One region of the Virgibacillus halodenitrificans genome, then DNA from elsewhere that is predicted to be linked to it. Evidence: riboswitches for the same ligand, from Rfam matches in the RefSeq annotation. Region 1 holds a riboswitch; each other region holds the start of a gene.
The links. A riboswitch is a leader RNA that binds a small molecule or an ion and turns the genes downstream of it on or off. The one in region 1 is predicted to bind cobalamin.
Positions count from the first base shown of each region.

Region 2: another riboswitch for cobalamin. It lies ahead of cobT (nicotinate-nucleotide--dimethylbenzimidazole phosphoribosyltransferase); the one in region 1 lies ahead of BME96_RS17640 (ribonucleoside-diphosphate reductase subunit alpha).
Region 3: another riboswitch for cobalamin. It lies ahead of BME96_RS05450 (ABC transporter substrate-binding protein); the one in region 1 lies ahead of BME96_RS17640 (ribonucleoside-diphosphate reductase subunit alpha).

Region 1 covers NZ_CP017962.1:3,575,351-3,582,079, reverse strand. Annotated here, with positions in the region: gene gdhA (NADP-specific glutamate dehydrogenase) at 1-637, opposite strand, end outside; gene BME96_RS17645 (glutamate biosynthesis transcriptional regulator GltC) at 796-1,701, shown strand; cobalamin riboswitch at 1,812-2,002, shown strand; gene BME96_RS17640 (ribonucleoside-diphosphate reductase subunit alpha) at 2,194-4,392, shown strand; gene BME96_RS17635 (flavodoxin) at 4,395-4,826, shown strand; gene BME96_RS17630 (ribonucleotide-diphosphate reductase subunit beta) at 4,804-5,847, shown strand; gene BME96_RS17625 (hypothetical protein) at 6,700-6,729, opposite strand, start outside.
Region 2 covers NZ_CP017962.1:1,156,344-1,163,072, reverse strand. Annotated here, with positions in the region: gene BME96_RS06160 (S-methyl thiohydantoin desulfurase family protein) at 1-579, opposite strand, end outside; gene BME96_RS06155 (cytosine permease) at 576-1,913, opposite strand; gene BME96_RS06150 (TetR/AcrR family transcriptional regulator) at 1,937-2,521, opposite strand; gene cobT (nicotinate-nucleotide--dimethylbenzimidazole phosphoribosyltransferase) at 2,957-4,006, opposite strand; cobalamin riboswitch at 4,096-4,270, opposite strand; gene BME96_RS06140 (methylated-DNA--[protein]-cysteine S-methyltransferase) at 4,365-4,862, opposite strand; gene BME96_RS06135 (bifunctional transcriptional activator/DNA repair enzyme AdaA) at 4,859-5,434, opposite strand; gene BME96_RS06130 (APC family permease) at 5,501-6,729, opposite strand, start outside.
Region 3 covers NZ_CP017962.1:1,051,662-1,058,390, forward strand. Annotated here, with positions in the region: gene BME96_RS05435 (hypothetical protein) at 1-137, opposite strand, end outside; gene BME96_RS05440 (ATP-binding cassette domain-containing protein) at 137-1,012, opposite strand; gene BME96_RS05445 (GntR family transcriptional regulator) at 1,002-1,385, opposite strand; cobalamin riboswitch at 1,659-1,844, shown strand; gene BME96_RS05450 (ABC transporter substrate-binding protein) at 2,080-3,078, shown strand; gene BME96_RS05455 (FecCD family ABC transporter permease) at 3,041-4,108, shown strand; gene BME96_RS05460 (adenosylcobinamide amidohydrolase) at 4,108-5,619, shown strand; gene cbiB (adenosylcobinamide-phosphate synthase CbiB) at 5,573-6,538, shown strand; gene cobD (threonine-phosphate decarboxylase CobD) at 6,513-6,729, shown strand, end outside.

The DNA.
Region 1 (6,729 bases):
CTGTTAGTACTCCAGCTTCAAAAGTCCCGCGGATTTTCTTATACTGGCCAAACATATAACCAATTTCTCTAGCGCCAACGCCAATGTCTCCAGCCGGGATATCAACATCAGGTCCGATATACTTCGCAAGCTCGGTCATGAAACTGCGGCAGAAGCGCATAATTTCATTATCTGATTTTCCTTTTGGATCAAAATCAGCTCCACCTTTACCTCCACCTATAGGCTGACCGGTTAGTGAGTTTTTAAAAATTTGTTCCAGACCTAGGAATTTCACAATACTTAAATTGACCGATGGGTGAAAACGAAGCCCACCTTTGTACGGGCCCAGTGCACTATTGAATTGAACACGGAAACCACGATTCACATGGACTTTCCCATTGTCATCAACCCATGGAACACGGAAGGTAATTACGCGCTCAGGTTCAACTAGTTGTTCCAAAATGCCTTTTTCAATATAGATAGGGTTTTTAATGAGGACAGGGGAGAGGGATTGGAAGATCAATTCAACTGCCTGGTGAAACTCACCCTCATTGGGATTTCGCTCAAGAACACGCTTATAAAGTCCTTCTAAGTAATTTTCTACATTCTCTACGCTTGATTTATCATCTGAAACCTTTTTCTCTTTAATTAGACTCATAAAGGCATCAACAACCTCCTTCAAATTATCGCTAAGAAAATCCAACCGAATTAATGAATATTCTGTTTATTATTTTACCTGAATTAATTCATCTTAACAATATGAATATTAGATATAATTAATGCTATAATGAGATTAATAAAAGGTGGCGGTTAAATTTGGAACTACGACAATTAAAATATTTCATTGAAGTTGCCAAACGTGAGCATGTTACAGAGGCTGCTGATGCGCTTCATGTTGCACAGTCTGCAGTAAGTAGACAAATATTTAATCTTGAAGAAGAACTTGGTGTTAATCTTTTTATCAGGGAAGGCAGGAATGTAAGATTGACCCCTATTGGCAGGGTTTTTCTTGATCATATGGAGCAAGCATTGAACGTAATAGATGATGGGGTACAAGTAGTAGAAGAATATACAGATCCTCAAAGGGGTACCATTCATATCGGTTTTCCGAGCAGCTTGGCGGCTTATATTCTACCTACTGCTATTTCTGCTTTTCGAAATCAATATCCAAATGTAAAATTTGAATTGAATCAAGGTTCATATTATGATTTAAAGAATGCTGTAATTAGAGGTGAAAGTAATATAGCGTTGCTTGGACCTGTTCCACTTAATGAAAAAAGATTAAAGCACTCTATTCTATTTACAGAGAAAATTGTTGCATTATTACCAGAACAACATAGACTTGCCCAGGAAAAGGCATTACATCTTAATCAATTAAGGGACGATTCCTTTGTTCTTTTTCCAGAAGGCTTTGTATTACACGATATTATCATAAAGGCTTGCAGACAGCTTGGATTTTCCCCTAAAGTTTCTTTTGAGGGGAAGGATATTGATGCCATTAAGGGACTGGTTTCTGCTGGACTTGGTGTATCGTTGGTTCCTGAAATTACGCTTGTTGATCATTTACCACGTTCTACAGTGAAAATTCCCATTAAGGAACCAGATGTAACTCGTACAGTGGGTGTAGTTATCCCCGCAGAACGACAACTGCTGCCAACGGAAAAATTATTCTATGAATTTATAAAACAATTCTTTAGCAGACTAGAAAGCTTTCAATATTAAATTCTTTATTTTTGAGTATATATTTATCTACATTTTTCTTGATAAACTTCATTACCTATGATAGTCTATAGATACAATATATCGATAACTAAATATAATATTAACACTATATATAGTGTTTTGGTTATGGTTACACCATTCGTGTTTAAAAGGGAATCCAGTGAAATTCTGGAACTGTACCCGCAACTGTAATTGTGACGAACGAGATGATTCCACTGTTTGAGATGTCTATTGAGCAAATGGGAAGGACTCTAGTAGAAAGACCAAAAGTCAGGATACCTGCCATAACTTGTAGTTTCCATTCTCCGGGATTAGAGAAGGTGAAACGATGGATGCTAGTTTAAGTAGCACTGTTCTGTCGTTTTGACCGTTCCTAATATGAGGAGAACGGTTTTTTTATTGCACTAAAGGTTAAGGTGACAGTATATCGGTATTATTTTTTTGAGGAGGTTTCACATGATAACAAAGAATTTGGATTACGAAGAAAAGGTAATGGAATGGATTAATCGGGCAGCAAAAGAATTACCCATAAATACGGAAAAGTATATTGAAAAATCATTGAGAGCAATTCAAGAAGATACTTCTTTGGAAAAAATAACCGATATTTTAGTTAAGAATGCTTTAGAAAATATTGACGAATCTGCACCTGAATGGACGTTTCTTGCCAGCAGAATTTTTCTTGAGGAGCTATATCGTCAAGCTGCCAAAAACCGGGACTTTGATGTGCATCTACGTTATGGCAATTTTTATAAATTAATTAGTACGCTAACGGAGCAAGGAATTTATGCTACTAACCTATTAAATAAATATAATAAAGAAGAGATTGAAGCTTTTGAAAAGCAGCTTGATCCACAAAGAGATTTGCTGTTTAACTATCTAGGAATACATACCATAGCAAGTCGCTATCTTGCTACAGATCACAATAAGAATGTAATGGAGTTACCTCAGGAACGTTGGATGATAATTGCTATGTATTTAATGCAGGATGAGAATAAGGCGCAACGTGCACAACTTGTCCAGGAGGCATACTGGGCACTTAGCAACCTTTATATGACAGTGGCTACCCCTACTTTAACGAATGCCGGAAAAACACATGGTCAGTTATCCAGTTGTTTCATCGATACGGTCGACGATAGTCTTCAATCTATATACGACAGTAATACAGATATTGCCAAGCTGTCGAAAAATGGTGGCGGAATTGGTGTATATATGGGTAAAATCCGCAGCCGTGGAAGTGCTATTAAAGGATTTAAAGGTATGTCCAGTGGGGTAGTCCCTTGGGTTAAGCAACTGAATAATACAGCTGTTAACGTGGATCAGCTGGGCACTCGTAAAGGAGCCATTGCCATTTATTTAGATGCATGGCATAAAGATATTGAAGCATTTCTTGATCTGAAGCTAAATAATGGAGATGACAGAATGCGCGCCCATGATATTTTTACAGGGGTTTGCTTGCCTGATTACTTTATGGAACAAGTGGACAAGCGGGGCGATTGGTATCTTTTTGACCCACATGAAGTACGACAGGTAATGGGCTTCTCGTTGGAAGATTTTTATGATGAAGAAAAGGGCACCGGAACATGGCGCGAAAAGTACGAAGCATGTATTCAAAACGAGAATCTTTCCAGAACAAAGGTGCCAGCTATTTCTATTATGAAAAGGATAATGAAATCACAGCTTGAATCAGGCACGCCTTTCATGTTTTATCGTGACGAAGTGAATCGTCAGAACAGTAATGAACACGAAGGAATTATTTATTGCTCGAATTTATGCACAGAAATTACGCAAAATCAATCTCCAACGCAATTTATAGAAGAATTTGTAGAAAATGAAAACACGATTGTGCAAAAATATAAATCTGGTGATTACGTTGTTTGTAACTTAAGCTCAATTAATCTGGGAAAAGCTGTTCCCGATGGTGTGCTTGATCGTTTGTTAAAAATCCAAGTACGTATGTTGGATAATGTAATAGATATAAATACATTGCCAATTAAGCAAACACAATTAACAAACCAAAAATACCGAGCTATCGGCTTAGGTACATTCGGTTGGCATCATTTGCTTGCCAAGAAGAATATTAAATGGGAGACAGACGAAGCAGTGAATTTCGCTGATGAGTTGTATGAGGAAATTGCTTATTTAACCATTAAAAACAGTATGGAATTAAGTAAAGAAAAGGGTTCCTATCCTGTATATGAAGGCAGTAAGTGGCAAACGGGCGAATACTTCACCAATAAAGGGTATACGAGTGACAAATGGACAGGACTTAAAGAAGAAGTAAAGCAGAACGGAATGCGTAATGGCTATTTAATGGCTGTTGCACCAAACTCTACAACAGCGATGATTGCCGGTTCTACAGCTAGTATTGATCCTGTATTTAAAGCTTTTTACAACGAAGAAAAGAAGGATTTCAAGATTCCTGTTACGGCACCAGAATTAGATCATCGTACGTACGATATTTATCGCCGTTCTGCATATATTGTCGATCAACGTTGGTCTGTGAAACAAAATGCGGCTAGACAAAAGCACGTAGATCAAAGTATTTCATTCAACTTTTATGTGCCAAATACGATTAAAGCCTCTGTTTTGCTAAATCTTCATTTGCAGGCATGGCAGGAAGGATTAAAAACAACTTATTACGTACGTTCAACATCAAATGATGTCGAAGAATGTGAGTGGTGTCAAAGTTGAGGATGCTAATTGCGTATCATACCTATAGTGGCAATACGGAAGAAGTTGCTGATCATATCGCAAAACAACTTTATGATAAAGGGTTTAAGGTAGATACACATCTTATGGGTATAGATCCCCCAGTAGATGTCTCCCATTATGATTTTATCTTTATTGGAACATTTACATGGGATAGGGGCAGTACGCCTGAAGAAGTGAAAGACTTTATATGGGAAATTGGCTACAAGCCTGAGAATGTTGCAGTTTTTGGTACGGGTGATACACAATTTGGCGGGGATGAATTGTTTTGTAAAGCAGTAGATAAACTGGTTCAGTTCTATAATAGTAAATGGCCAGGGCTTAAAATTGAACAGTCTCCCCGGGGATATCAGGAAAAAAGGATTTATGACTGGGTGGAAGGAGTTTTAGAACATGTCAGAAGTTATGCTTTCTAAAGCAAAGACTTTGGAGCCGCGTAATCCAAACAAGTCCACAGGCTTATTTGGGGGGAAATCAAGCGGAATATTGAATTGGAATGATATTGCATATCCACATTGGTATAAGATATACAAGCGGCTGATCGGGAATTATTGGCAGGCTGATGAGGTAAATATGGCAGGTGATGTAAAACAATTTTCTACATTATCAGAAGCAGAGAAAGAGGCATATTTAAAGATCATCGGATTATTGTCCACATTAGATGGCCCACAAACACGGACTGCTTTACTAATTTCGTTATATGCAACAGATCCGTCCGTACAATCAATAATGGCGGTAATTGCCCAGCAAGAAGCTGTGCATAATGAAAGTTATTCCTATGTACTTGCTTCCGTTGTCTCACTGGATGAACAAAACGAATCTTTTCAGCTTGGAAGAAAAGATCCTGTGTTGTTGAAACGAAATGAAAACTTAGTAAACCAATACAATTCATTTGTGGAAAAACCTACAATGGATAACATTCTAAAAACGCTAGCGTATACTGCGTTACTTGAAGGAATGTTCTTCTATTCTGGCTTTGCATTTTTCTATAATTTGGCTCGTCATAACAAAATGGTTGGTACTTCCACGATGATTAGTTATATTAATAGAGATGAACTGGAGCACGGCCGTTTCATTGCTGAGCTATTCAGAGCAACATTGGCAGAAAACCCGGAACATAATACAGAAGAATTTGTTGAATGGGTATACGATCACTTTAAGCAGTCAGTAGAACTGGAAACAGAATGGTCGAATTATGTATTGGGAAATGTAGAGGGAATAGATTTAGAGGAAATGGAAGGCTATATTAAATACCGTGCAAATAAAATGCTCCGGATGATGGGATTGGAAGAATTATATCCAGAGCATGTGGAGAATCCAATGAAGTGGATTCGTGCATATGTGGATAACTTTGATGGAACTAAAACTGATTTCTTTGAACAAAAATCAAGACAGTACACCAAAACAAGTGATTTAAACGGATTTGACGATCTATAAAATTAAAAGAAGCATGCCTCTTTTTCACCGGAGGCATGCTTCTTTATGATTTATTGTAAATGCTGGGGCGCATATGATACCTCATATAATCTTATTTTTTCATAGTTGGAGGAAACTGCGACGTAAATTTGTAGTAGATTTCATTTTAAGGAGGGGAATAGACCCATTGATTTCCACTGCAGGGGGACGCTTTCACACCTCCGGGTACAAGCGCGACATCTGTTCGTAACCTCACAGTGTCTTCTTTGCCGCCCGGCATGGCTTCAGTCGCTTCCTCCGCTACGCTCCGTGCAGGGTCTTCAGCTCATGCAATTCGAGGCCACTGAAAAAGTCATTTTCTACTAAAATAGAAGTTTTTCAAAAGACGCTATCCCAAAATTTTGTTTTGTTAATATGCATAAATGGAGAGCCAGAACTAGTTTATGCCACTCATAGGCTAAAAAGTGGTGATGTAATTTTTTGGAACTAGCCTTCTCAAGAATTTACCGGACTTTTTCAGTGGCCTCATGCTATTCCGGCAGGAGTCGCGGGCCAACAGGACGTTGGTTATGCAATCGTTGCCACAGGACGTGGCGTTCTTAGATTGCCCCCTTCCGCTCCAATCAATTTGTATCTGCTTTAAACCATAAATAGCGGGTTAATATCTAACCACTTTTCCGCAACGGCCGCTTAGAGTACTATTAAGTTACGTCGCAATATATCTATTTTACTAATCACTGGGGGCCCCCAACATAAAATTTATGATCCCTTGCTGATAAAGAAAATATAATCTACGACAGAATCACTCGCCCACAACTAACTAATAGGCAGGTATGCATTGTAAAGCAGAGATAGAGTATACCTCTATCTTATCTATAATTGATCCAATGGGATAACTTTCCC
Region 2 (6,729 bases), 1.5 Mb from region 1:
ATCCATAGGATAGATGGAGAGCATGACAGAGCCACCCATTTCCACTGTTGCAGAACGTGCAATTCTCTCTGCCCAGACGTTGTTTACTGTATTCAACACAGAGTTATTTCCTTTTTCATCTGCCAGAACCATTGGAGTTGCCGGGACACCTTCCAAATAAAATGTTACCATCTGCAATTCAGGAAATGCTCGTCCCATTCCATCTGCGTCAACTACGGGTAAACCCAATTGGGCTGCTAAGGCAAATGGTAATAGAGAGTTCACACCACCTGCTTCGATAGGCATTGTTGCATAAACCTCTTTGCCCAAGTATTTTTGCAATGATTCAAAAGCTCCCACTGCCTCTTCCCCACTTGGAATTTTCTCTACCATCACAGTTGGCGCCCCCATCATGGCAGATGGTACGACAAGTGCGTCATCTGGCAGCTCATCTACATCTAATAATTTTACTGGACCATTTTCCTCAATTGCTTGTAATGCCATTAATTTTCCGATGTACGGATCACCACCGCCTCCTGTTCCTAAAAGAGCTGCACCAATAGCAATATCTTCTATTTCCTGTTTACCTATTAATCTCATGAAACTTTTCCTCCCTTTGCGTGTTGTTCTAAATCAATTGTTGCTGTTTTGTTTTTTATCACTTTTCCGACAATTAATTGTAAAATAAAGGCGACAATGAATGCATCAAACCCAGACGCTCCTGTGAGTGTAAATAAACCAAAACCACTTGGGGCGGCAGTTGTCATAAATGCTACGAGTGCAGCTATAATCCAGATAGCTACAGATAGTGGTTCTACATTTTTTGTCTGGTCTATTTTTTCAAATTGGTACTTTTGTCGGTTCACTAGAAAATCAGCTACGTAAATACCTCCAATTGGCGGAATCAGCGCACTAAGGAAATTTAGAAACGGGATAAAGTTTTCGTAAATACCGGATACAGCCAGTCCTGTACCAATTGCTCCTGCTGTAATAGTAATAATTGATTTAGGAACCTTCTGAAAAATGACGGCAAATCCTAGCGCGGAGGAATATAAATTATTATCGTTTGTTGTCCATTGTGCAAGAATTAAAATTAATAATGCGGCAGTGCCCCATCCCAAGCCAAGCATAATCTCAACAATATCAACCTGTGTTGTCGCTTTTGCGAGAATGATAGAGATAATTAATACAATACTAAATCCTAGAAAGTACCCAACGAAGGAAGATATCACTGCATCTTTCGTAGAACGGGCATAACGGGAAATATCTGGTCCAATAATAGCTCCTATTGCCAGTGAGCCGATAATTAACGATACAGCAGAACCAAATGTTAATGGATCGCCGATGATTGGTGCTTGAGAAATCGATTCTACCGATTTACCTGTCATAACCTTGACCAATGAACTGATCAGCAGGATCCCAAGCAGTGGTACAGCAACCAGACTAAGTTTTTCGATTGCTTTATAACCAATAAAAGCTGTGACAGTCATAAGAATCCCACCTGTGATCACCAATGCCAGGACAGGCAAATCAAGAGAAAGGCCGTCTAACAATACGTTGCGCAAGCTGGACCCAAATAAGGCAAGCTGTACACCAAACCAACCAAATAAAGCAATTGCTAGTACGATGGAAACTGCGTATGCTCCATATTTACCTAAGGCAAACTTAGAAACTAGTGCTGTTGATAAACCTGTCTTGGCACCGACTACACAACATAAAGCACTTAAAACAGCCAAAATGAAAGATCCTAAAAATGAAGCTAGTATTGCTTGTGCAAATGGCATCCCTGCACCTAAGGTTCCACCTAACACAACTGCTGATAATGCAACGATTCCTCCTGTCCAAACAATGGATAATTTTATCCATCCCTTTCGCTTATGTTGGGGAACAGGCTCCAATTCATAGTCTTCTGTCAAATCAAATCTATTTTCCATTTCGTTTCACTCCTTTTATATTGTTATCGTTTATTTTCTAATTCCAAAAATAGGGTATGAATCATTTCATCAGCCAGTTCGACTTGTTCTGTAAAGTCTCCCCCATCGTATAAGTTAATACCCCAGAACACCCCGTTTGCTATCAGGACGTATTGCTTAATTGTCTTGTCTACCTCCTTGTCCGTAATTGCGGGATAACTCGCCTTCATAGCATCTCCAAGCGAATTCATCAACCAATCATTATGATGCCTTAAATGCTGTTGAAGATATTTCTTAATTTCCGGTACCGGTGAAGTGACGAGTGATATATAGGCAATTGTTCCTTGTTTATCTCCGGTATGGTGACTTACAAGGCCATGTAGCATCGCTGAAAATATCTCTTCCACTGAACGATCTTTATTCTCCAGCAGGATTCGTTGCATTTCCTGAAAGTGATTCTGGAGTAGCTGTTGAAAAGCAGCAATGAACAGCGCTTCTTTATTGTTATAGAAAAAATAAATAGATGCCGGTTTGATTCCCACATCATCTGCAATCCTCCTCATGGTTGCCCCATCGTAGCCATATAGAGCATACTGCCGTATCGCAGCTTCAATTAATTTTTGTTTCAAAACATCACCACCTAACAAGTGTTAGGTAGATTATAGTGGTGTATTTTTCGTTTGTCAACGAGTTTTTTAACAATTCATTCAAAAGTAAATATTTAACTTTTTCTTAAAACGCTTACATTTTTTATGGTAGGAAAGGGAAGAGTAATGCAAACGGAAGAAAGCAAAAAAAACCCCAGCACTCGAAGGGAGAGCTGGGGTTTTGATTGAATTTATTATGTCCGAGAATAAAAAATAACCCCTCAATGTGCAAGCCCATTGCTGAGGGGTTATTTGACCCTAATGCGCCTTCCCCTCTTGTCGGGGTTGGTCTATTGGAACCGTTCCATGTGACAGCATGGAGCGGTTTTTACTATGTTATGTTTTTCTATCCTTATTATACCACATGCCTGATTATTGTAAACTAAACTAATGGTGACATACTTATTTCAATGTGATTTATATCTCCATTCCGACGTCAACAAATGTAGCCATATTTTTCAGCATACTGACTGCAGCATCTAAAATAGGGAATGATAAAGCTGCCCCAGAACCTTCTCCAAGACACATATCCATGTACAACATTGGTTTAAGCCCCAAAAATTCGCTTGCCATCTGTCCACCTGTTTCTGCAGAAGCATGTGAGGCGATAAAGTATTCCTTTGCTTTAGGCTCTATAGAAGCTGCAAGGATAGCAGCAACTGTTGAGATATAGCCGTCCACGACTACTGGGATCTGATTCGCAGCTGCTCCAAGCATCACGCCTGCCATGCCGCCAATCTCCAATCCACCTACCTTTGATAGTACATCCAAGGGATCTTGCGGGTTTGGCTGGTTTACTGCAATCGCTTTTTCGATTATTTCCACTTTGTGTGCGATACCACCCTCACCAACGCCAGCTCCTCTACCAGTTATAACTTGAGGGGCATAATTTCCTAAAACAGATAATATTGCGGTACTGGGAGTAGTATTACCAATGCCCATCTCACCCGTTCCAATCACAGTTATTCCTTTTTCAACTTCCTTGTTAACCATCTCAATTCCTACCTCTATTGACTTAATGGCTTCTTCCCTAGTCATAGCAGGCCCTTTTGTCATATTAGCCGTCCCATTTTTTATTTTTCTTTTCATTACCCCAGCATCATCTGGAATTACTCCGTTCACACCAATATCCACTGGAACTATTTTTGCTCCAGCAGTCCTTCCTATAACACACACTCCTGTTACACTTTTCGGAAATAGTAAGGTTTGGGCTAAGGTTACTTCTTGTGGATTGCTGGAAATTCCTTCTTCGTAAACTCCATGATCTGCGGCCATTATGATTATTGCTTTTTGATCCAACACAGGATTTAAATTTCTTGTAATCCCAACTAATTGTACAGCTAGTTCTTCCAGCTTCCCAAGACTGTTTATTGGCTTTATCAAGTTATCCACTCTCACTCTTGCCCTAGCCATCAATTCCTTATCTAAACTCTCAATTCTATCAATTGTTTTCTGTAATAATTGCATTTTCAATTCTCCTTTTTGGTTTATAATCAAAAATAAAAAAGCCTGCAGTTTATTCCATGTACAAATAAACTACAGACTTTTCCATCATCTATAACTGGAAGCAAAAGGCAGGTCTCCTGGCTCAGGGGTGTCGTTCTATTAACCTTCCCAGAATAACTTCCAGTGGTATTTCTAATAGAACCCCCTTCACAGTGGCGGGTCCGCTGAAGATTCTCACTTCATTCCCTATTCTCCCATATAGGCACCTACTGCTCTCATTCACTATTCTATTAGTTCAAATTATAATAGAGTCAATGGATGAAGTAAAGGTACAAAAGATATATAAGACCATGGTTAAAGATTACGGCTGCCTGCTACCCTAGTCCTGCCGACTCTCCATTAGTACTAATTGCCTCTTTCGTTCTAGTCCTCCTCTATATCCAGTCAATTGTCCGTTTTTACCAATAACCCGATGACAAGGAACAACAAATAGTAGCGGGTTTGCACCTATCGCAGCTGCAGTTGCACGAATAGCTGTTGGCTTTTGGAGCTGATTTGCAATCTCGGAATAGGTTTTTGTTTGTCCATAGGTGATGTTTCTTATTTCCCTCCAAACAGCTAATTGGAATTTGGTTCCATGCATATCGGAAGCAAATGTAAAAAAGGTCCTTTCTCCTTTAAGATATTCTTCAAGCTCTTTGGCATATGGTTGAATTTCCTCATCTCTTTGTTCTATTTGATATGCTGGCAATTTTGCTTTCACCCAATCCACTAATCCTTGAACATTAAAGCCAACATAGCAAAGGCCATTTTCAGTAGCTGCAAGATACAAGGTCCAGCTTTCATATGTCCTATTGCTCCAATAAATTCTTTTCAATTGCCCTTCCTCCCTTTTTCCGTTCTAAAACATCTTGGGGAACAGCCACATATCTTTTTAAATTGCTTGTAGAAGCTGGAGAAATTCTGATATCCGACTTGAAAACAAATTTCGGTACTATTTTCTTTCGTAGTTACTAATAATTCCTGGGCTTTTTGTATTCTGAGGGTGGAGAGGTACATCTGTGGTGTGTAGCCTGTCTTTTCTTTAAACGTCCGACTTAAATAGTATTGACTAACACCAACATGCATCGCTAGCTGGGCTATCGTTATGTTACTGGCATAGTTCTCTTGTAAATACTTCTTGGTATCTTCTATAATTTCCAGATGTGGATCATATGTATTCTCCAGCAAATCAGGCCGACACCTTTTACATGGGCGGAAGCCTTCTTTTCTAGCTTCTTCTGCATTAGGAAAGAAGCATATATTTTCATAATTTGGAGTCTTTGATTTGCATGATGGCCGACAAAAGATACCTGTTGTTTTTACTGCATAGAAAAATTCACCGTCATATTTATGATCACAAGCAACTGCTGCTTTCCACATATGAGCTTTCGTCAGTGCAGCTTTCATAGGCGTATCCCCTCCTCTGAATTGTGCAAGTTTGGTCTTGTAAAACGCTAGCGATTCACACACTTTTTAGCTTTGATTTACTGCTTTCCTATAAGTCATATACAATGCATAAAAAACAATAACAATCACCGGAACAAAAATGAACAACTCAAAGAACGGCAGCACACCTATACATAGAAGAAGTGATAATAAAGAAGACCACCAAGCAAGGCTGCGATTTGTAAGGAGTTTTACGCCAGCTGCCATAGAAAAAATATAAACAAAAATTCCAAGTGAAGTAGGAATAAAGAGCAGGTCCTGAAACGTTATGTTCAAAACCTCCGTCATCAACACGCCTCCTATAGCAAATAATATCACAAAGGCAACCATTCTTCTTGGCACTTGGGTACGAGCATGCACGACAGACAATATCTTTGGAAACGCCCCATCTCTGCTTAACGAATACCCCAATTGAGTCAAACTTGCTACAAATGCATTAGAGGTTCCAATACAAATGAGGACTGCCACCACAGCTGTAATAAGCTGTGCCTCCACTCCGATAGTTTCTCCCATCAACACGCCAATTGGCGAGAGATTATGTTGAAGACTTCCATACGTATGTGTAGCGACAGTAACAAAACTTAATGCCACATAGAGAATGCCTACAATAACGGCACTTATCATCGTACTTTTCACAATGATTTTATCCGGACGTTTAAAATAAGGAGCAAGATTGCAAATAGCCTCCCATCCGAAAAACGCCCAAAAAATGACTGTTATAGCTGTTCCCACCGAATACCATCCATTTGGGGCTATCGGCTGAAAATGGGCTAAATCTATATAGGGAAGAGAAGCGACAACAGTTAGAATAAGTAGTAGAAATAAAGCTGTACTGAATATAAATGCAACTTTTCCGCTTACTTTCATTCCATTATAGTTGGCAAGACCAGCAATTACCAAGATCAAAATGGCGATCCATACCCTCGAAAAATCAGAAAGATCAAATGCCTGACTAAAATAAAATGCACCTGTCAAAGATACAATCGTTTGTCCGACAGCAGCAGTTACAAAATAGAACCAGCCAACCATATTTCCAGAATGAAATCCGAATGATTTTCTTACAAATGTTGCTGCACCTCCAGCATCAGGGTATTTCCTGGCTAGACATGCAAATGAATAAGCCAGAGGAAAACTAAGTAAAATCACAATTGTCCATGACAGTAACGATGCTGGTCCTGCAAGAGAAGCCGTCACACCTGTCAAAAATAAAACACCTGACCCTAATATTGTAGCAATATATAGTGCGACTCCTTCTT
Region 3 (6,729 bases), 1.3 Mb from region 1:
GGTACCTCTTCACTGAGATAGTGCGCAATCCAGTGAACCCCGCGAATGGTAATAATGACAGCCCAGTACCAAACTGACCATTTCATCCATTCTTTGTAAAGCTCTTTTATAACGGTTCTATTATAATGTTGAAGCATTAGGCTTCCTCCTTAGTCAGATGTGTGAATAGATGTTGAAGGGAAGTTGGGCTAACTTCAAGATCTTTCGCTTTTGCGCGTGCCCACTCCTCCTCCGTAAATCCGCCATAAAGTGTTGTGGCCTTTGTTCGACCAAGGCTTTCCGTGTGCAAAATGTGTTTGTTGGAAGTTAATTCATCCACAGAATTTTCATCTCCAATTAGTTTAACGCCTCTGCTTGTGAACGTTTCGAAGTCTTCATCAACGATGAGCTGGCCCTCGTGAAGGATGAGTACATGATCAAATAAGTGTTCCATTTCAGAGACTAAATGCGTAGAAAGAATAAACATCCTTTCACTTCTGTTATGTTCTTCTAATAGCTCCTCATAAAACATTTCTCTGGTTGGAGCGTCCAGGCCTAAATAAACTTCATCAAAAATTGTAACTGGTGTACGATTTGCCAGCCCAAGCATGACGTGAAAAGCGGCGACCGTTCCCTTTGAATATTTACTGAGCGGTTTGTTCAGATCAATCTTAAACTTCTTAATAAGCTTGGCTGCATAGGCCTTATCAAAATAAGGACGATGTAGATGAACCGATTCAAGATATTTGTTTGCTTTTTCAACTATTTCATCTTGATAAACACGATCGTAACCAAAGTGAATATCCTTTGTGTGTACAGCATGCTCAAAGAGTGCTTCACCATCATAGATGATGGTGCCTGATGTAGGAAGATGATAAGAAGCAATGAGGGATAACAAGGATGTCTTTCCAGCACCATTCCTTCCAATAAGACCGTAAATGTTACCGGATTCCAATACAGTAGAAACATTTGTCAGTGTATTTTGGTTTTCATATTTTAAAGAGATCTTTTTAATTTCGAGTTTATGACTCATTATGGAGCTCCTCCTTTGTTTTCTTAATCAAATTAATTAATTCCTCTTCAGAAAGATTCAGTTTTTCAGCCTCTATAATCATATTTCGCAAATCAACAGAAGCAAAGGTTTCTTTCCTTTTTTGCAGCAATTTCTGTTGAGCTCCCTCTGTGACAAACGTGCCTATTCCTCGTCTCTTAAAAAGGATTTCAGCTTCAACTAATTGGTTTATCCCTTTTGCGACGGTAACATGGTTAACTTTATAGAAATTAACCAGTTGAGTGGTGGAGGGGGCTTGTTCTCCCTCTTTTAGAGTGCCTTGAACAATTTGGTCTTCTATTTTCTCTCGAATCTGTAAAAAGATTGGTTTATCGGATTTAAAATGTTGAGTCATTCTACCATCGCCTTTAAGTTTGTTATATGGTTATATAGTACACTATAATACCATAGCAATGCAAGAGTAACTTTATAGATAAATTGTGGGCTAATAATGATGTCCTATTTGTCGGTAAGAATATCCTTACGTATACTCTAGAAGTGCACTAGCCTGAGATGCTAATTCAAGCCATAGTAAAACTGTAGTCCCCTTAACCAAGAAATTCTTCGTTCCTCCTCCTGTATAAAATGACATGCCCCACAAAAAAATGTATAATGAAGGCAGTTACAATCTTATTCATAGGGTGCAGGTGATTTCTGTTTAGAAATCGTAAAAAGGGAAGTTGGTGAGAAGCCAACGCGGTCCCGCCACTGTATTTGCGAGCTAGCTGTGTGTTACCACTGTACGTTAGTATGGGAAGGGACATAGCGAGTGTTGACCATAAGCCAGGAGACCTGCCTGCTACCCCGATGCACCACAGCCTACGAGGAATAGGAAGGTGTAAAGGAACAGGTATGCATATTATTAAAACCTTTTCTTTTACCATTCATCTTCATTTCTTGGAGATGTTTTTTTCATTTCCTAGGAAATAATGACTGGGTAAATGAGCCGTATGTGGGGGTTCACATTGGCAGAAAAGATAGTTTGCACGTTCACATCCTTTACATAATCATTTCTCTCACAGGTATATAACTTAAAGGAGGAGAACAGATTGAAAAAGCTTTTATCATTTTTATTTGTATTAATCGTAACACTTGGTCTTCTGGTCGGTTGCGGGTCAGGTGATTCTGGTGACAACGATGCTTCGAACAAAACGAAAGACGAGGAAACAAACACAGAACAAACAGAAGAAACCGGGCAAAGTGATTTTCCAGTTACCTTAACAGATGCAATTGACAAAGAAGTAACAATAGAAGAAAAGCCGGAACGCATTGTATCATTAATTCCAAGTAATACGGAAATTGCTTTTGCGCTAGGATTAGATGAAGAGGTTGTTGGCGTATCTGATCATGATAATTATCCGGAAGCCGTACAGGAAAAGGAAAAAATCGGTGGAATGGAATTAAATATTGAGAAAATCATTGGTCTAAAGCCAGACCTTGTGCTTGCACATGCTTCCAGTGCACATAATGCAGAGGCTGGGCTGCAGCAGCTGCGTGATGCAGGGATTAACGTATTTGTCGTTGCAGATGCACAGAATGTTGATCAGACATACGAATCCATTCAACAAATTGGAGACATCACTGGTACTACGGAAAAAGCAGAGGATATTGTCGGTAACATGAAAGACGAGTTTGCGAGTCTGGAAGAGAAGGCAGAAACGGTTAGTGAGGAAGATCGTAAATCTGTTTTCTTTGAAGTATCTCCTGCCCCAGAAATTTTCACTGCTGGGAAGAATACATTTTTCGATAATTTATTGCAGATCATCCATGCAGAAAATGCAGCAAAGGAACAAGACGGATGGGTGCAAATCGATCCAGAGTCGATTGTAAAGCTTAATCCGGATGTGATTGTAACTACATATGGTCATTACGAGGAAAATGCCGAGGAGTCCGTATTGAGTCGTGATGGATGGGATAGTGTTACTGCAATAAAAAACGAAGCTGTATATGATATTCATTCAGACTTGATTAGCCGCCCAGGTCCACGTTTAGTTGAGGGTGCAAAGGAGCTTGCGAAGGTTGTCTATCCGGACGTTTTTGCAGAGTAAATATATAATAGCATATGCCGTATCCATATTATTCCTTATCGCTGCCGCCATTACTGCCATATCTGTTGGCAGTGTGACAGTGCCGGTGGGGGATATTGTGCATGTGATAGCAGCCCATCTGTTCCATTTCCCGGTTTCCGATCAGGTGGATCCGATGTATGAAAATATCATTTTTCAAATTCGCTTACCTCGGGTGCTATTAGCTGGTCTGGTAGGATCCTCTCTTGCAATTGCAGGAGCGGCTTTTCAGGGCTTGCTGCGAAATCCATTAGCAGATCCGTACATTCTTGGAGTATCTTCAGGAGCATCTGTTGGTGCGGTGATTACTATATTTTTCAACATTAGTTTACCTTTCTTAGGTCTCTATACCTTACCGGTTTTCAGTATTGCAACAGCATTGCTTACCATTTTGATTGTGCTGTTCTTTGCTCGTAAAGTGGAAAAAACAATGCGGGTGGAGACAATTATTTTAACGGGGATTATATTCAGTTCTTTTTTAGGGTCATTTATTTCCTTGATGATTGCGCTTACAGGTGACCAATTGGAAGCAATTGTCGGCTGGTTGCTTGGTAGTGTATCCATGAGGGGGTGGGACTATGTCGGTATTATTATTCCGTTCTTTATTGTGGGAGCCCTTTTGCTTATGATCAACAGTAAAGAGTTGAATGCCATGTCGTTTGGAGAGGAACGGGCACAGCATTTAGGTGTTGATGTGCAAAAAAGAAAAATGATTATTTTAGCCGCTGGATCGATATTAACAGGTGCTGCTGTTGCTGTTTCAGGAGCCATTGGTTTTGTTGGGCTGGTGATTCCACATTTAACGCGACTTTTATGGGGACCGGACCATGTCCATTTACTTCCCTTATCCATTATTACGGGATCAGGATTTTTGATTTTAACCGATTTAGTATCCCGGACGATCATCTCCCCACGTCTATTGCCGATTGGTGTGATTACCGCATTAATTGGAGCACCGGTATTTGCGGTGATTTTAATTAAACAACGAAAAGGAAGTAGAGGCGGTTTGTAATGTTGCATCTTGATCACGTTTCCGGAGGGTATGATGCAGAAGCGATTGTCCAGGACATTCATTTTTCTGTAGACAAAGGAGAGTTCTTCGGTATATTGGGACCGAATGGAAGCGGCAAAACAACACTATTAAAAATGATTAGTGGGTTGCTGCCATGTATAGAGGGCTCCATATCGATTGGCGAGCAACATATAGGTGATTTTTCACGAAAGGAGCTTGCCAAAAAAATGGCTGTCCTGCCACAGCTTACATCACATGCCTTCCCATATACGGTAAAGGAAACAGTAGCATTGGGAAGGTATGCACATCATAAAGGGCTTTTCCAGACATGGACAGCAGCTGATGAACAGGTTGTTCAGGAAGTGATGCAGCAAACAAAAATTATCTCCTTCCAGGATCAGTCTGTGCAGGAGCTATCTGGTGGGGAGCAGCAACGGGTGTTTTTGGCTCAGGCATTGGCCCAGGAACCGGAGATTTTGTTGCTTGATGAACCGACGAACCATTTGGATTTGGCCTATCAAAAAGAATTATTGGATTTATTGAAGCAAAGGGCAATCGAGCAAAAGCTAACTGTCATTTCTATTTTCCATGATGTAAATCTTGCGAGCCTGTATTGTGACCGGCTGCTATTATTATCACAAGGAAAGACAATGGCCTTACATGCACCGGATGGCGTCGTGACCGAGGCGATGTTAAAGGATGTATACCGAACAGATATTAAAAAGCATGCCCATCCGACAATAGCGAAGCCACAGATGCATCTTGTGCCTAAATATGAGGATACTGCGAAGCATCAGGTTATCATCAATGCTTCCATGCTTGAATGTGGGGAGGATCATGTTGCACTACGTTCTCCGAAACCATTACGCACGTTATCTTCCGGTGTTTGTGGGGCAGGGATTGGCTGGCATCAGCAGTTTGTCAATCGCCATGTATCTAAAGACTATGATTGTTCCGATCATCATGAGGATATGCATGCATATTTGGAAAAGCATGCCTTTGACGTGTCACAAACGGTCGGCATGATGACAGCTGTTCAACTAAAGGACGCAGCTTATGGAAGCTGGGAAAAAGAGAACTTTTCGTTATTAACGGTTGTAACAGCGGGTGTCGGTAACGCTACGGATAGTACAGAAGTAAAGGCAGCTGCCGGTTCCACTCCTCAGGGTACGATTAACACTTGGATTTTTATAAATGGAAAGCTATCTGAAGAAGCATTTATTCAGGCTGTGATTACAGCAACTGAGGCAAAGGCAAAAGTGCTTCAAGAGTTGGATATTCGGGATAAACGTACAAATACAGTTGCTACTGGAACCTCAACAGACAGTATATTAATTGCTGCAACACAATCAGGTGCAGATTTGCCCTATGCGGGAACAGCAACCGAGCTGGGAGAATTGATCGGAAAGAGTGTTTATACAGAAACAAAAAAAGCACTCAAAAATTATAAAAAGAGGGGAAATTATGATTCTGCATCATTTACTCAGCATCACATTTGCCCTGATTATTGACCGGCTCATTGGCGATCCACCAACATGGCCACATCCGGTGAAAATGATTGGCTCGCTTATTTTGCGGCTGGAGCGATTTCTTAACAAAGGAAAACATCGTAAAGCAAAGGGAACCGTCCTGCTTATACTTATTTTAGTAATCGTCTTCCTTGTTACATGGGGCATTGTCCTGGCTGCTTATCAGATACATAATATTTTAGGGATCGCAGTAGAAGCAATGCTTATTGCTACAACGATTGCTCAAAAAGGGTTGAAGGAAGCTGCGCTTGGTGTTTATCAACCACTGAAGGATGGCAACATGGAGAAGGCGAAGCAGCGTGTCTCTATGATTGTTGGCAGAGACACAGCGAATCTTGATGAAGGTGAAATTACGAGAGCTACAGTGGAGACGGTGGCAGAAAACTGTAGTGATGGTATTACTGCACCACTATTTTGGGCATGTATTGGTGGTGCACCGCTGGCCATGGCGTATCGTGCAGTGAATACATGTGACTCCATGGTTGGGTATAAAAATGATCAGTATCTTTATTTTGGCTGGGCTTCGGCCCGTTTTGATGATGTTGTAAACTGGATCCCCAGCAGATTAACAGGCTTTTGCATGATGATGGCCAATCGTTCAAACATACTATTAAAAAGACAGGCATTATCGCAGCTTAGACAGGAAGCGAAGAAGCATCCAAGCCCAAACAGTGGCTGGGGAGAAGCAGCTGTAGCAATCCTTCTTGGTGTTCAGCTTGGTGGTGTGAATTATTATAAAGGAATAAAATCAGAGCGTGAACGGATGGGACAAGCCATTCACCAACTGCAAAAAGAACATATTATACAGACGAATCGCATCATGACACATACGGTTTGGCTGTTTTTTATCTTGTTATGGATAGGAGGGGGCTGCATTGCACTTACCAGCACATGGAGCTAACACACAGCATCTGTATACAGCTTTAGGAATGGAAGCACCAGCCACCATTATTGATTTCAGTGTAAATACCAATCCATTAGGCACGCCAGCTTCCATTCAAGCATGTTGGCAGGACTGGCTGCAAGCGGTGTATGATTATCCAGATCCGCATTATACCGAATTGAAGCAACAAATAGCCACGAAGGAAAAGG